DNA from 2 places in the Herbiconiux sp. FW305-C-125 genome. Region 2 is predicted to be linked to the other one. Evidence: predicted binding sites of a transcription regulator. Region 2 holds the regulator's gene; the other holds the start of a gene.
What was found. Region 2 encodes HrcA, which represses chaperone genes, less so after heat shock. Its sites were predicted from a motif close to TTNGCACTCGNNNNNNNCGAGTGCNAA; they were not measured.
Positions count from the first base shown of each region.

Region 1: groES (co-chaperone GroES) is a predicted target of HrcA. The motif match lies at 1,716-1,742, and genes of this name have one in related genera.

Region 1 covers NZ_JBYSYO010000001.1:955,815-963,486, reverse strand. Annotated here, with positions in the region: gene AC3WLB_RS04940 (DUF4190 domain-containing protein) at 1-385, shown strand, start outside; gene AC3WLB_RS04935 (THUMP-like domain-containing protein) at 421-1,644, opposite strand; gene groES (co-chaperone GroES) at 1,826-2,122, shown strand; gene rarD (EamA family transporter RarD) at 2,235-3,191, shown strand; gene AC3WLB_RS04920 (ABC transporter substrate-binding protein) at 3,204-4,013, shown strand; gene AC3WLB_RS04915 (ABC transporter substrate-binding protein) at 4,166-5,524, shown strand; gene AC3WLB_RS04910 (hypothetical protein) at 5,602-6,168, opposite strand; gene AC3WLB_RS04905 (branched-chain amino acid ABC transporter ATP-binding protein) at 6,207-7,043, opposite strand; gene AC3WLB_RS04900 (ABC transporter ATP-binding protein) at 7,040-7,672, opposite strand, start outside.
Region 2 covers NZ_JBYSYO010000003.1:86,145-93,816, forward strand. Annotated here, with positions in the region: gene AC3WLB_RS10730 (PhoH family protein) at 1-138, opposite strand, end outside; gene AC3WLB_RS10735 (HIT domain-containing protein) at 125-487, opposite strand; gene AC3WLB_RS10740 (16S rRNA (uracil(1498)-N(3))-methyltransferase) at 586-1,338, opposite strand; gene dnaJ (molecular chaperone DnaJ) at 1,349-2,458, opposite strand; gene hrcA (heat-inducible transcriptional repressor HrcA) at 2,513-3,547, opposite strand; gene AC3WLB_RS10755 (DUF4870 domain-containing protein) at 3,716-4,231, shown strand; gene hemW (radical SAM family heme chaperone HemW) at 4,340-5,587, opposite strand; gene AC3WLB_RS10765 (DUF1990 domain-containing protein) at 5,592-6,260, opposite strand; gene lepA (translation elongation factor 4) at 6,257-7,672, opposite strand, start outside.

The DNA of each region.
Region 1 (7,672 bases), on a different contig from region 2:
CGGGTACCAGCAGCCGCCGGCCGCGGGCTACCAGACCCCGCCGCCCGCCCCGGGTTACGGCCAGGCGCCGCCTCCCGGCTACCAGCAGCCCGGGCAGCAGCCGTACTACGGCTACGCGCCGGCTGCCACGCCGCCCATGAACACCCTCGCCATCGTCACGATCATCCTGGCCTTCGTGTTCTCGGTCGCCGGCATCGTGACGGGCCACATCTCGCTGAAGCAGATCGACCGCACCGGCGAGTCGGGCCGCGGGCTCGCCAAGGCCGGCCTCATCCTGTCCTACGTCTTCACGGGGCTGTGGGTGCTCGGCATCATCGCCTACATCATCTTCATCGTGGTGATCGTGGCCGCCGCCGGCTCGGGAGCGATGTACTCGAGCTACTGAGCAGCCTGGTGACGCGCCTCAGGAGGCCGTCACCCTCATCCGGCCACCCGGTCGACCAGCAGCGCCTCGTGCGCTCCGGCCACGCGGGTGAGGATGAGGGTGGCGGCCTCCGGCCCTTTCAGGCCGAGACGCGTCCGCAGGGCGGCGGGATCGACGTCGATGCCGCGCTTCTTGATCTCGAGGGTGCCGATGCGCCGCTCGCGCAGCGCTCTCTTCAGCTGCGCCTCGCCGGCCGGCAGCCGTTCGCGCACGCGGAAGGCGTCGGCGAACGGGGTGGCGACCAGCTCGTCGCCGGTGAGGTAGGCGATGTCGCGGGACAGCATCCCCGCACCGAGACGCTCGCCGAGGGCGCCGATCAGGCGGGCGCGGATGACGGCGCCATCCGGTTCGTACAGGTATTCGCCGAGCTCGCGGGTCGGCAGGTCGGCGCTGTCGGCCTCGGCGCTCAGCTCGGCCGCTCCCGAGTCGTCGAGGACGAGCGCGGAGCGACGGATGCCCGGCCGTGCCAGCGCCCCGAACCACAGCCCCAGCTCGACCACCTGCCCGTCGACCGACACCCACTGCGCCTCGGCAGCGGCGGGGATGGCCGAGCGGTCGAAGCCAGGCCCGAGTTTGATGCCGGTGGGCATCCGCTCGGCCAGGCCGAAGGCGAAGTCGATGGTGGGGGAGTAGTCCTCCGGGCGGGTGAGGCGCCGGGTGTTAGCCGTGCCGGCAGTGCGGCGGGCGGGGTCGAGGTAGACGGCGGCGACGTCGTCGAGGGGGAACGTCTCGGCGTCGCCGAGCACCACCTCGGCCGTCGGGAAACCGGCGAGATTGTAGGCGGCGACGGCGGCCGTGACCTCGTCGCGCTCGACGGCGACGACCGGAAGGTCGAGGGCGGCCATTGCCAGCGCGTCGGCGCCGATGCCGCAGCCGAGGTCGGCGATGCGCCCGGCGCCCGGGCCGGCGCTCGGGTCGGCGCCGCCGATCCCGGCGTCGCGGAAGCGGCCCGCGTGCAGAGCGGCGACCTTCAGTCGCGTCGCCTGCTCGAGCCCGGCCGGCGTGTAGAGCAAGCGCTCGGCGAAGGCCCCGAACTTGGCGCGGGCCTTCTCGCGCAGCCGCGCCTGCGTCAGCACGGCGGCCACCAGCTCGGGGGGATGCCCCGCCTTGCGCAGCGCCGACACCTGCTGCACCGATCCACCCGCCGAGTACAGCGGCAGCGAGTCGAGCAACCGAAGCCCCTCGGGCGTCAGCAGTACCGCGAGCTCGCCCGAATCCACTGGGCTAGCTTACTGTGCTGGTTGCCGGGCAGCCCGAGCGAAGGCCGGGCCGCACCGCAACCAGCACAGCACTGGCACTCACGTTGCGCGAGTGCCAGGAACAGCCCTAAACTCGGATTAGCACTCTCGGTGTGAGGGTGCTAACCCAGACGTTTTGAAACTGAGAAAGAAGAGGTCAACCGTGTCGGTCTCCATCAAGCCGCTCGAGGATCGCATCGTCATCAAGCAGGTCGAAGCTGAGCAGACCACTGCTTCCGGTCTCGTCATCCCTGACACCGCCAAGGAGAAGCCGCAGGAGGGCGAAGTCGTCGCCGTCGGCCCCGGCCGCATCGACGACAACGGCAACCGCGTTCCGCTCGACGTCGCTGTCGGCGACAAGGTCATCTACTCCAAGTACGGCGGAACCGAGGTGAAGTACGCCGGTGAGGACTTCCTGGTGCTCTCGGCTCGCGACGTGCTCGCGGTCGTCGTCCGCTAGTCGGCACGACCCAGCAGTTCCCGGAACCCGGGCGGCCTCGGCCGCCCGGGTTCTCTGTCTGCCGCGAACGGTGCCGCGCGATGAGGCGCATCCGCCGGAGTAGAGTGACGCGGTGACGCCCGCACCGAACCCCGCCATCGCGGGTTCGGCCTCCGAGCGCTTCCGCACCGGGCTCATCTACGCCGTCATCGCCTACGTGCTCTGGGGCGTGTTCCCCCTCTACTTCCTGCTGATGCGGCCGGCCGGCGCGTTCGAGATCGTCGCCTGGCGCATCCTGTTCTCGCTCGCGTTCTGCGCGGTGCTGCTCACGGTCACCCGCGCCTGGCAGCCGTTCATCGCGATAGCGCGCCAGCCGCGGCTGCTGCTGTGGATGGGCCTGGCCGGCGCCCTGATCTACGTCAACTGGCAGACCTACATCATCGGCACGCTGGGCGGTCAGGTCGTCGAGACGTCGCTCGGCTACTTCATCAACCCGATCGCCACGGTGCTCCTCGGCGTGCTCGTGCTGCGCGAGCGGCTGCGGCGGATGCAGTGGGCCGCCATCGCCGTCAGTGCGATCGCCGTGGTCGTGCTCACCGTGGGTCACGGCAGCGTGCCCTGGATCGCGCTCGTGCTCGCCGCCTCGTTCGGCACCTACGGACTGGTGAAGAAGCACGTCGGCCCGCGGGTCGATGCGGTCAGCGGCCTCACCCTCGAGTCGCTCTGGATCGCACCCGTGGCGGTGGTTCAGGTCGTCGTGGTGAGCCAGACCACCGGCCTCGTCTTCGGCACGGTGGGTGTGTGGCACACGCTCATCCTCGTCTCCGCCGGCGTCGCGACCGCGATCCCGTTGCTGCTGTTCGCCGCGTCGACGCGGCGCTTGCCGCTCGTCTACGTGGGGTTCGTGCAGTTCATCGTGCCGATCCTGCAGTTCGTGATCGGGGTGTTCATCCTGCACGAGCCCATGCCGGTCGCGCGCTGGGTGGGCTTCGCGATCGTGTGGCTGTCGCTCGCCATCCTCATCGTCGACATGGTGCGCGCCGCCCGCGGATCGCGCGCCGCGGAGGGCGACGCCGAGCCGCAGCGGTAGTCTGAGGCGAGCATGACCCACCCCCATCGCCGAGCCCGCGGCAGGGCCGCCCGTGTCCTCGCCCTCGCGATGCTGTGTGCAGGCGCGCCTCTCGCGCTCGCTGCGTGCGTGGCTGCCGCGTCGCCCGAGCCGCCGGCGACACCCACCCCGGTGGCGTCGATGGCGCAGCCCATTCCGACCGGCGACGGCGTGCTCACCATCGGGGCGCTGGTGCCGCTCACCGGTCCCGACGCCGCCTGGGGCGCGGGCGCGCTCGCCGGCGTCGAGTTGGCGGCGCGCGACATCGATGAAGCCGGCGGGGTGCGGCACGCCTCGGTGATCGTTGTGCACGCCGACGCCGGCGACACCTCGAGCACGCGCGCCGCCGACGCCGTCGCCGCGTTCGCCGGCCGCGGGGTCGACGCCATCGTCGGCCCGCACGTTCCCGGTCTCGTCGACGCGGCGGATGCGGCCGCCGCCACGGCAGGCATCCCGGCGCTCTCGGCGGTCGCCCCGCCGGTCGCAGTCGACGACGCGTTCGCCGCCCGGCTCCGTTCCTCCGATCCGGCGCTCACCGACACCCGCTACGCCGCCGAGAGCTACGACGCCACGGTGCTCATCGCGCTCGCCGCGCAGGCGGCCGGGGACGACGGACGTGCGTCGGTCGCGGCGTTCCTGCCCGCCGTGACCGGTGGGGAGCTCGCCTGTTCGAGCTACGGCGAGTGCCTCGCGGGCCTGAAGGCGCCCGGAGGCATCCGCTATTCCGGTGTCACCGGTCAGCTCACGACGGATGCGACGGCTCCCGCCGCGGGGGCGCTCCGGATGCTCGGCCTGCGCCGCTGAGAGCGCGCTCACATCACCGGGAGGTAACGATTTGCCCGTGTTACGTGCCTGTAACACGAACGTATTGTTCCGTGGCGCAATGCCGCATAGCGTGAATCCACGGCAATTCTTCGAATTCGCCGAGAACTGCACATATTCACAAAAGGAGCACCATGAGCGTATTTGCGAAGGCCACGGCCTCGCGCTCGAAGCCCCTGTCGATCGTTGCGGGTGTCGCCGCGTTCAGTGCCACGGCTCTTCTGCTGGCATCCTGCGCGTCGACTCCTTCCACCGACGGCGGAGAGACCACAGCAGCCGCAGCACTGTGCGGCCCCGATGCGGCCACCGCAGCGGCCGACATCACGGCCGTCAAGCCCGAGGCGGCGCAGAGCCGCGACACGAAGCTGAAGATCGGCTCGATCCTGCCCACCACGGGTAGCCTCGCGTTCCTCGGCCCGCCCGAGATCGCCGGTGTCGACCTGGCTGTCGACGAGATCAACGCCTCGGCTCCTGGTGTGCTGGGCGGCAACGTCGAGGTCATCCACCGCGACTCCGGCGACACCACCACCGACATCGCGACGCAGTCGGCCACCGACCTGCTGAGCCAGGGTGTCTCGGGCATCGTCGGCGCCGCGTCGTCGGGTGTCTCGTTCACCTTCATCGACCAGGTGACGGGTGCGAAGGTCGTCCAGGTCTCGCCGGCGAACACCTCGCCCGACTTCTCGACCTACGCCGACGGCGGGTACTACTTCCGCACCGCCCCCTCCGACGTGCTGCAGGGCCGCGTGCTCGGCAACCTGATGGTGGGCGACGGCGCCACGAACGTGGGCATCATCTACCTCAACGACGCGTACGGCTCGGGCCTCGAGCAGAACGTCTCGACCGCCATCGAGAACGCCGGCGGCACCGTCGTGGCGTCCGAGGCGTTCAACGAGGGTGACAGCCAGTTCTCCTCGCAGATCGACGCCGTGCTGGCCGAAGACCCCGACGCCATCGCGCTGATCGCCTTCGACCAGACGAAGGTCATCATCCCCGAGCTCGTGGGCACCAAGGGCTACGACGGCAGCAAGGTCTACTTCGTCGACGGCAACCTGGCCGACTACTCGGCCGACTTCGACGAGGGCACCCTGAACTGCGCCAAGGGCACGCTCCCCGGCGTTCTCGCCGACGACGCGTTCAAGGCGAAGCTGCTCGGTGTGAACCCCGACCTGACCGACTTCAGCTACGGCGCCGAGTCGTACGACGCGGTCAACCTGATGGCGCTCGCCGCCGTCGCCGGTGGCGCCACGGATGGCCCGACCATCCAGGCCAACATGAAGGCGGTCTCCGAGGGCGGCACGAAGTGCACCTCGTTCGCGGAGTGCGCCGACCTGCTGGCCGCCGGCACCGACATCGACTACGACGGCGTCTCCGGACCCATCACCTTCGATGACAACGGTGACCCGACCGAGGCCTACATCGGTATCTACCAGTACGGCAAGGACAACACCTACGCGCCGCTGAACGTCGAGTTCGGTTCGCTCGCGAAGTAGTCTCCTCGCACACGAGGCCCGGCCCCTCCTCGGAGGGTGCCGGGCCTTCTGCGTTCACGGCACCGGGCGCACGCCGGCTACGCCGACAGCAGCCACCAGGCGCGATGCCACTCGGCCGGCGACGAGAAGTCGAACGGATCGACGATCTCCATCCGTGACGGGGTGAGCAGGTACCCGGAGACGGTGCCATCGGCGTGCCGGTAGTTGCCCGCCTCGACGTATGCCCCCGCGATCTCGCCACGGAACCGCCGCAGCGCCCGGCCACCGCCGTCGGAGAAGCGCAGCCCGGGTAGGCTCGGCTCGTCGGCCCCGCGCTCGTAGACGAGGCCGTTGCGGGCCGCGAAGGCGGCGAGACGGTACTCCAGCAGACAGGTGCGCGCCGCGGTGGCCCGGGCGCAGACGAGGGCACCGACCGCCGCCCCGGCGCTGAGCGCCGCCCCGAGGGCGATCAGCCGTGCATCCGCCCCTGTGGAGGCGAGAGCAACCGTCAGGGCCGCCGACACCGTCATCAGGGCCGTGTAACTCACCCCGCCGAGGCAGGGCCGCACCCGCACCGGCGGACCGCTCACGCGGGCGCACCCACGGCGGTAGGCGCGCAACTCGTACGGGTCGGCGGTGGAGAGCAGGGGAGCGGTGTCGAGCATCAGATGAGAATACCTCATCTGAGTCACAACTGGCGGTGTCAGTGCCCCTGATCGGCGGCGAGCGTGCCCAGGTACAGTTCGATCACCTTCGGGTCTTTCATCAGCTCGCGGCCGGTGCCGGTGTAGGCATCGCGGCCCTGGTCGAGCACGTAGGCGCGGTCGCAGATCTGCAGGCAGCGCCGGGCGTTCTGCTCCACCATGATGACGGAGACGCCGGCGCGGTTGATCTGGTGCACCCGCATGAACGTCTCGTCCTGCCGGACGGGGGAGAGACCGGCGGACGGCTCGTCGAGCAGCAGCACCGAGGGCTCCATCATGAGGGCGCGCCCCATGGCCACCATCTGGCGTTCACCGCCCGAGAGCGAGCCCGCCCGCTGCTTGCGCCGCTTGCCGAGCTCGGGGAACAGGGTGGTGACGAAGTCGAACCGCTCGGCGAAGATCGACGGCTTCTGGAACAGCCCCATCTCGAGGTTCTCCTCGATGGTGAGGCTCGGGAAGACGTTGTTGTTCTGCGGCACCATGCCGACGCCCTTGGAGACGAGCTTGTTGGCCTTGAGGCCGGTGATGTCCTCGCCCTTCAGCAGCACGCGGCCGCCACGGATCCTGATCTGCCCGAAGATCGCCTTCAGCACCGTCGACTTGCCGGCGCCGTTCGGGCCGATGATGCCGATGAGCTCGCCCGGGTAGGCCTCGATCGTGCAGCCGTTCAGGATGTTCACGCCGGGCAAGTAGCCGCCCACGAGGTCTTCCGTCTTCAGCACGGCCTCGCCCCGGTCAGTGGGTGCGAGCGTGTGGGTGGCGCGCTGCGGCGCAGACGACTCCTCGGCGAGCAGGTTCGTCTCGGCGTTCTTCTCGTTCGGGTTCTCGTCGGTCATGACTTCTCCTCGCCGTAGCCGGATTCGCCGGCCTCCGGATGCGCTTCATGCGCCTTGCGCTCGGCCTCGAGCACGGGGTTCGGGCCGTCTTCCATCAGGTCGCCCAGGTCTTCGTCGTGGTGCGCGCCGAGATAGGCGTCGATCACGGCGGGGTCTTTCATGACCGTCTCGGGCGGGCCCTCGGCCACCACCCGGCCCTCGGCCATGACGACCACCCAGTCGGAGATGTGGGTGACCATGTGCATGTCGTGCTCCACGAAGAGCACGGTGGTGCCGTCGGACTTCAGGTTCTTGATGTGCCCGAGCAGCGACTGGGTCAGCGCCGGGTTCACGCCCGCCATCGGTTCGTCGAGCATGATGAGGCGCGGGTTCGACATCAGTGCGCGCGCCATCTCGAGGAGCTTCCGCTGGCCGCCGGACAGGGAGGCCGCGTAGTCCTCGCGCTTGGCGTCGAGCTTGAAGCGGGCGAGGAGCTCGTCGGCGCGAGCCGTGTTCTCCTCCTCCTGCTTGCGCCAGATGCCCTTGAACAGCGACGCGAAGAGCTTCTCGCCCTTCTGGCCGGTGGCGCCCAGCAGCATGTTCTGCAGCACCGACAGGCGCCCGAGCGACTTCGTGAGCTGGAAGGTGCG
Region 2 (7,672 bases):
GAACTGACGCTCCACGGTGGTGAGCAGCCTGTCCTGCGGACCGAGCAGGCGCACCATCTCGATGCCGTCGACGTGCAGGCGCGCTTCGCCCTGCGGGGAGTTCTGTGCGGATGTGGATGCGGTGTCAGCCCTGTCCAAGGGTTCCTTCCTCGAGGCCGCCCCCGAGCACGTGGGCGTGCACGTGGAAGACGGTCTGTCCGGCGTTCGCGCCGGTGTTGAAAATGAGTCTGAAGTCGCCGTCGGTCAGTTCGGCAGCGAGGGAGTTGGCGACCGCGACGACCTCGGCCAGGAGGCCGGGGTCACCGGCGGCCAGTTCGACCACGTTGCGGTACTGCTCGGTCTTCGGCACGACCAGCACGTGCACGGGCGCTTTGGGCGCGATGTCGGGGAACGCGATGACCCGATCGGTCTCGGCGAGGATGGTCGCCGGGATCTCCCGGGCGACGATTCGGCTGAAGATCGACGGCGAGTCGGTTTCGGTGGACATGGCTCCAGTCTAGTTTTGGCACCCCATAAACGGACCGGGTGTTGACAACTCCGCGTACCGGGTTCGCTACGAGCGTGCCTGTGCAGGAGTGGAGCGGCTCACCAGCGGCCGAGCGACGCGTTCAGCACCGCCAGCGCGGCCGGCCCCGCGCTCGAGGTGCGCAGCACCTCGGTGCCGAGCCGCACCGAACGGGCACCGGCCGCCGCGAGCGCGGACAGCTCCCGTGGGGAGATGCCGCCCTCGGGGCCGACGACGAGCACCACCGGCGCCGCGCTCTCCTCGGCCGCGAGCGCGCCGGCCACCTCGCTCAGGCGGAGCTCGGCGGTCGGCTCGAGCACGAGCATCCGGCTCTCCGCCGCCAGCGCCTCCAACGCGCGCAGGTCGGCCAGCCCGCTCACGGTCGGCACGAACGGCCGGATCGACTGCTTCGCCGCCTCCCGCACGATCGCGCCCCAGCGCTCGACGCCCTTGGCGACCTTCGCTCCGGCCCAGCGCGACACCGAACGCTCGGCCTGCCACGGCACGACCGCCGCGACCCCGAGCTCGGTCGCCGTCTGCACGGCGAGCTCGTCTCGGTCGCCCTTCGCGAGCGCCTGCACGAGCACGAGGGGTGGTGAGGGCTCCGGATGCCGGACCGCCGTCTCCACCGCCAGCTCGAGTTCACGCGCCTCGACCCGGGTGACCACCCCCGAGACGACGAGCCCGCGGCCGTCGCCGATGGCGGTGTGCTCGCCCACGCGCATCCGGTTCACCGTGGCGGCGTGCCGCGCCTCGTCGCCCGAGAGCACGACGACGTCGCCCAGGCCGTGCGGCACGGAGGCCAGGTCGTCGCGGAGGAAGAGCGAGCTCATCGGGCGCGGGTCAGACGTTGAGGAAGCGGTCGCGGAGCTTCGCGAACAAGCCCTGCTGGAAGTGCCCGAGGGTGGGCGCCGGGTACTTGTGCGCATCGGCGAGCTGCTTCACGAGCTCCTTCTGCTTGTGGTCGAGCTTCGTGGGCGTCACCACCTGCACCCCGACCCGAAGATCGCCGCGGCCGTTGCCGCGCAGGTGCGTGACGCCGCGGTTCTTCACCGTGATGACCTCGGCGCTCTGCGTGCCGGGCTTGATCTCGATCTCGATGTCGCCGTCGAGCGCCTGGACGGTGGTGGTGGTGCCGAGCACGGCGTCCCACATCTGCACCTCGAGGGTGCAGAGCAGGTCGTCGTCGTTGCGCGAGAAGACGTCGTGGTGCTTGACCTTCATCTCGAGGTAGATGTCGCCCTGCGGGCCGCCGGCCGGGCCGACCTCGCCCTGGCCGGGCAGCTGGAGGCGGAGGCCGGTGTCGACGCCCGCGGGGATGTCGACCGGGATGGTGCGACGAGCGCGCACCCGGCCCTGACCCTGGCAGGTGGGGCACGGGTTCGGGATGACCGTGCCGTAGCCGCGGCAGGTGCCGCACGGTGCGCTCGTCACCACGTTGCCGAGGAGGGAGCGCACGGTGCGCTGGATGGAGCCGGAGCCGCCGCAGATGTCGCAGGTGACCGGGGAGGTGCCCGGCTGGCAGCACGAGCCGTTGCAGGTCTCGCAGATCACGGCGGTGTCGACCTCGAGGTCGCGGTGGGTGCCGAAGATGACCTCGCCGAGGTCGACCTCCACCCGGAGCAGCGCATCCTGCCCGCGCTCGGCCCGCGATTTCGGGCCGCGGGAGGCGCCGCCCTGGCCGCCGAAGAAGGTCTCGAAGATGTCCCCGAACCCGCCGAAGCCCTGCGCGCCGCCGCCGAAGCCGGGCTGTGGGCCGCGGTCGTAGTCGCGGCGCTGCCCAGGGTCGCTCAGCACGTCGTAGGCGTGGGTGACCTGCTTGAACTTCTCCTGCGCATCCGGGCTCGGATTCACGTCGGGGTGCAGTTCGCGGGCCAACCTGCGGTAGGCCTTCTTGATCTCCTCGGGCGTCGCTTCGCGCGAGACGCCGAGCACGTCGTAATGGTCAGCCACCGGGGGCTTCTCCTTCGTATCGGTGAGGGTCGTGTAGCCGTGGCGGAGGAACGGTCAGTCTGCGCTGCCCGAGTCTCCGAGGGTGCGGGAGAGGTAACGCGCCACCGCGCGCACCGCCGAGATGTTGCTCGAGTAGTCCATGCGGGTGGGGCCGAGCACCCCGAGGCGGGACACCGAGGTGCCGATCCCGGAGTATCCGGAGGCGAGAATGGATGTCTCGCCGAGGCCGAACGATTCGTTCTCGCGGCCGATCGAGACGGTGACACCGCGCTGGTCGGCCTCCATCTCGCTGAACAGCCGCAGCAGCACCACCTGCTCCTCCACCGCCTCGAGCACGGGGAGGATGCTGCCGTGGAAGTCGTCCTCGGTGCGCACCAGGTTGGCCGCCCCGGCGATGAGCAGCTTCTCCTGCCGGTTGGCCGTGACCTGGTCGCGCAGGATGCCCGCCACCACCGAGACCGTCGGGGCGTGCTCGGGCGGGAAGCGGTCGGCGACGCCGGTGAGCGCGCTGGCGGCTTCGGTGAGGCCGAGTCCGCCGACGGCCTCGTTCAAGCGTGTGCGCAACTCGGCGATGAGCGCGTCGTCGATCTCGGCCGGCACGTCGACCACGCGCTGATCGACGTGGCCGCTGTCGGTGATGACGACGGTCATCAGGCGCCGCGGGGTGAGCGAGACCACCTCGACGTGGCGCACGCGCGCCTGGGAGAGCGAGGGGTACTGCACCAGGGCCACCTGATGGGTGAGCTGGGAGAGCAGGCGCACCGTGCGGGCCAGCACGTCGTCGACGTCGACGCTCGAGTCGAGGAAGGTCTCGATGGCGTGCCGCTGAGCGGGACTGAGCGGCCGGAGGTCGGCGAGGTGGTCGACGAAGAGGCGATAGCCCTTGTCGGTGGGCACCCGGCCGCTGGAGGTGTGCGGGGCGGTGATCAGCTCCTCTTCTTCGAGGAGCGCCATGTCATTGCGGATGGTGGCGGCCGACACGCCGAAGGAGTGCCGCTCGGCGATGCTCTTCGAACCGACCGGCTCGCGCGAGGCGACATAGTCCTGCACGATCACCCTGAGCACCTCGAGGCTGCGTTCCGAGACCATCGCACCCTCCTCGTATTGGCACTCACCACACCGGAGTGCCAATTATATCTCCGATTATGACGCGGGGGATGCGAACACCCTGAGCGGAAATCATTGCTGCCCGTCAGCCCGGGCGCTATCTTGTCTCTGTGCACGAGCCCGTGCATCCCACGTCTGAAAGGGCGAGACATGACTGACCCCAACGCAACACCGCCGTACGACCCGGCCGCCGGCCAGCCCACTCCCCCGGCCGGACAGCCGACACCTCCCCCCGGCTACCAGGCCCCGCCGCCCGGGTACCAGCAGCCCCAGCCGGGCTACCAGCAGCAGCCGGGCTACCAGCAGGCGCCCGCGGGCGCTCCGCTGTCGCCCGCCGAGGACAAGCAGTGGGCCTTCCTCGGACAGCTCGGTGGCATCCTCGGCTGGATCCCGCCGCTGATCATCTGGCTGGTGTTCAAGGACCGCGGTCCGCTGACCAACCAGGAGGCCAAGGAGTCCCTGAACTTCCAGATCACCGTGGCGATCTTCGTCGTGGGCCTCTACATCATCGGCACGATCACGGCGTTCATCTTCATCGGCTTCCTGTTCTACTTCCTCGCCTGGGCGGTGCAGATCGTCGGCCTCATCTTCGCGATCATCGCCGGCATCAAGGTGAACCAGGGCGGCACCTACCGCTACTTCTTCAACTTCCGCTTCATCAAGTAAGCGGAGGCGCAACGGCGAACGGCGTGTCCGTTCCCGTCTTCGGTTGGGCTTCGCCCAAAGGCGACGGGAACGGACACGCCGTTCGCCGTTGCTTGAGGGGTCGAGGCGTCAGGTGAGGCGGCGCACGACCGCGTCGGCCAGAAGCCGGCCCTGCAGGGTGAGCTCGAGGGTGCCGCGGAGGGCAGCCGGGCCGTCGATGAGACCCTCGGCGATGAGAGCGGCCACGGCGGGACGCGCCTCGGGCGCGAGCGTGCGCAGGTGCAGAGCGCCGCGCACGCGGGTGAGGAGGAGGATGCGCTCGAGTTCGCGCGCATCCGCACTGATCGTCTCGCGGCCGGCCGCGGGCGACTCCCCCGCCGCGATGCGCTGCGCGTACGCCGCCGGGTGCTTCACGTTCCACCATCGGGTGTCGCCGACGTAGCTGTGCGACCCCGGACCGATCCCCCACCAGTCGTTGCCCACCCAGTAGCCGAGGTTGTGGCGCGAGCGGTGCTCCGCGTCGCGGGCCCAGTTGCTCACCTCGTACCACTCGTAGCCTGCGGCTCCGAACGCGGCATCCGCCCGCTCGTACATGTCGGCCTGCAGGTCGTCGGAGGGCGCGGCCACCTGTCCGGACCGGATCTGGCGGGCGAGCTTCGTCCCCTCCTCCACGATGAGCGCGTAGGCCGAGATGTGATCGGGCCGCTCGGCCAGCACCGCGTCGATCGACCGCTGCCAGTCGTCGAGGCTCTCGCCCGGGGTGCCGTAGATGAGGTCGAGGCTGACGTCGAGACCGGCGTCCTTGGCCCAGCGCACCACATCCGGGATGCGCTCGGGGTCGTGCGTGCGCTCGAGGGTGGCGAGCACGTGCGGCACCGCCGACTGCATGCCGAAGCTCACCCGGGTGAAGCCGGCATCCGCGAGCGTCCGGAGGTAGGAGGCGTCGACGGAGTCGGGGTTGGCCTCGGTGGTGACCTCGGCTCCCGGGGCGATGCCCCAGGTGTCGCGGGCGGCGGCGAGCATCGCCACGAGCTGCCCGGCGGGGAGCAGGGTGGGTGTGCCGCCGCCGAAGAACACGGTGGCCAGCGGGCGAGCCGGCTGGCCGGATGCGTCGAGCACCCCCGCGGCGAACCGCATCTCGGCGATGGCCTGGCTCGCGTAGTCCGACTGCCGCACGCCGCGGAGCTCGGTGGCCGTGTAGGTGTTGAAGTCGCAGTAGCCGCAGCGCACACGGCAGAACGGCACGTGCACGTAGAGCCCGAAGCCGCGGGGCACGTCAGCACCGGCGTCGGCGGCTGCGGCTGCGGCTGCGGCCGCCGACGCAGGCAGCAGCCCGTCGACCGGCGCCGGATCTCCCAGCGGGAGAGTGGAGGGCATGACCCTAGACGCCCCGCGCGGGCGACAGCGAGCGCAGGTACCGGCGGGTGGCGCGCTCCTGCATCACCCGGAGCACGGGGTAGCCCAGCCAGTACAGCCACGACGAGGGCCGGGAGAAGGCGCGCACCACGACCCAGACCGAGTCGTCGCTGCGGTGTTCGACGGCGAAGAGCTCCTCGCCCGACTCGGGGTGGCCGGGCAGGGTGCCGTAGGCGAAGCCGCGCCGACCGGGCTCGTCGAGGAGGTAGACCACCCGCACGGGCGCGGCCACGGTGCGCCCGAGCAGACGGATGCCCACGACCGCCGTCATCCCCGGTGTGACGAGCGGGGTGCCGTCTTCGCCGTAGGCCTGCTCGGCGTCGGCGCTGCGCGGGCGGACGGGCGTGCCGGCGGCGTCGTAGACGAGGCCGGCGTAGTCGGTGTCGGTGGGGGCGGGCATCCGGATGTCGTCGACCGTCAGCCCCGAACCGCGCTGCACACCCCACGCCATGAGCTTCGCGCTCGCGGTCTCGAAGCGGGCTGCACCGGAGCCGATGCGCGCCTGGCGCTCCATCGGCCGGAAGCCCTTCGGCGGGTAGTAGAGCAGGTCGGGCGCCTGCGTCGCGCCGACGGCCGCGTAGCTGAGCGGTGCATCGCGCGGAGCGGCGGCGGGCAGCGCATCGGCCACGGTCACTTCTTGTCCTTCTTCTCGGTGTCGCCCGAGAGGGCCGCGATGAAGGCCTCCTGGGGCACCTCGACCCGGCCCACCATCTTCATGCGCTTCTTGCCCTCTTTCTGCTTCTCGAGCAGCTTGCGCTTGCGGGTGATGTCACCGCCGTAGCACTTGGCGAGAACGTCTTTGCGCATGGCACGGATCGACTCGCGCGCGATGATGCGGGCGCCGATCGCCGCCTGGATCGGCACCTCGAACTGCTGGCGCGGGATGAGCTCGCGGAGGCGCCCCGTCATCAGCACCCCGTAGGCGTAGGCCTTGTCGCGGTGCACGATGGCGCTGAACGCATCCACCTGCTCGCCCTGCAGCAGGATGTCGACCTTCACCAGATCGGCCTCCGCCTCGCCGGCGGGTTCGTAGTCGAGCGACGCGTAGCCGGCGGTCTTCGACTTGAGGTTGTCGAAGAAGTCGAACACGATCTCGCCGAGCGGCATCGTGTACTTGATCTCCACCCGGTCTTCACCGAGGAACTCCATGCCCTGCAGCGTGCCGCGCCGGCTCTGGCAGAGCTCCATGATGACGCCCACGTAGTCCTTCGGCGCGAGGATCGCGGCGTTCACCACGGGCTCCTTCACACTCGCGATCTTGCCGCCCGGGAACTCGCTGGGGTTCGTGACCGTGATGGTCTTCTTGTCTTCGGTCATCACTTCGTAGATCACGCTGGGTGCGGTGGCGATGAGGTCGAGACCGAACTCGCGCTCGAGGCGCTCAGAGATGATCTCGAGGTGCAGGAGCCCCAAGAACCCGCAGCGGAAGCCGAAGCCGAGAGCCACGGATGTCTCGGGCTCGTACACGAGGGCGGCGTCGCTGAGCTTCAGCTTGTCGAGCGCCTCGCGGAGCGCCGGGTAGTCGGTGCCGTCGAGCGGGTACAGGCCCGAGAACACCATCGGCAGCGGTTCGGTGTAGCCCGGCAGTGCCTCGGTCGCGGGCTTCGCGGCGCTGGTGACGGTGTCGCCCACCTTCGACTGGCGCACATCCTTCACGCCCGTGATGAGGTAGCCCACCTCGCCGACCGCGAGACCCTTGGAGGGGGTGGGCTCGGGGCTGGAGACGCCGATCTCGAGGATCTCGTGGGTGGCCCTCGTCGACATCATCTGGATGCGCTCGCGCGGGCTGAGCTTGCCGTCGATCATGCGCACGTAGGTGACCACGCCCCGGTAGGCGTCGTAGACGGAGTCGAAGATCATGGCGCGGGCCGGCGCCGCGAGGTCGCCGACCGGCGCCGGGATGAGCTCGGTGACGCGGTCGAGCAGGGCCTCGACGCCGAGCCCGGTCTTGCCGGAGACCCGCAGCACATCGTCGGGGCTGCCGCCGATGAGGCTCGCGAGCTCCTTCGCGTACTTGTCGGGATCGGCCGCCGGGAGGTCGATCTT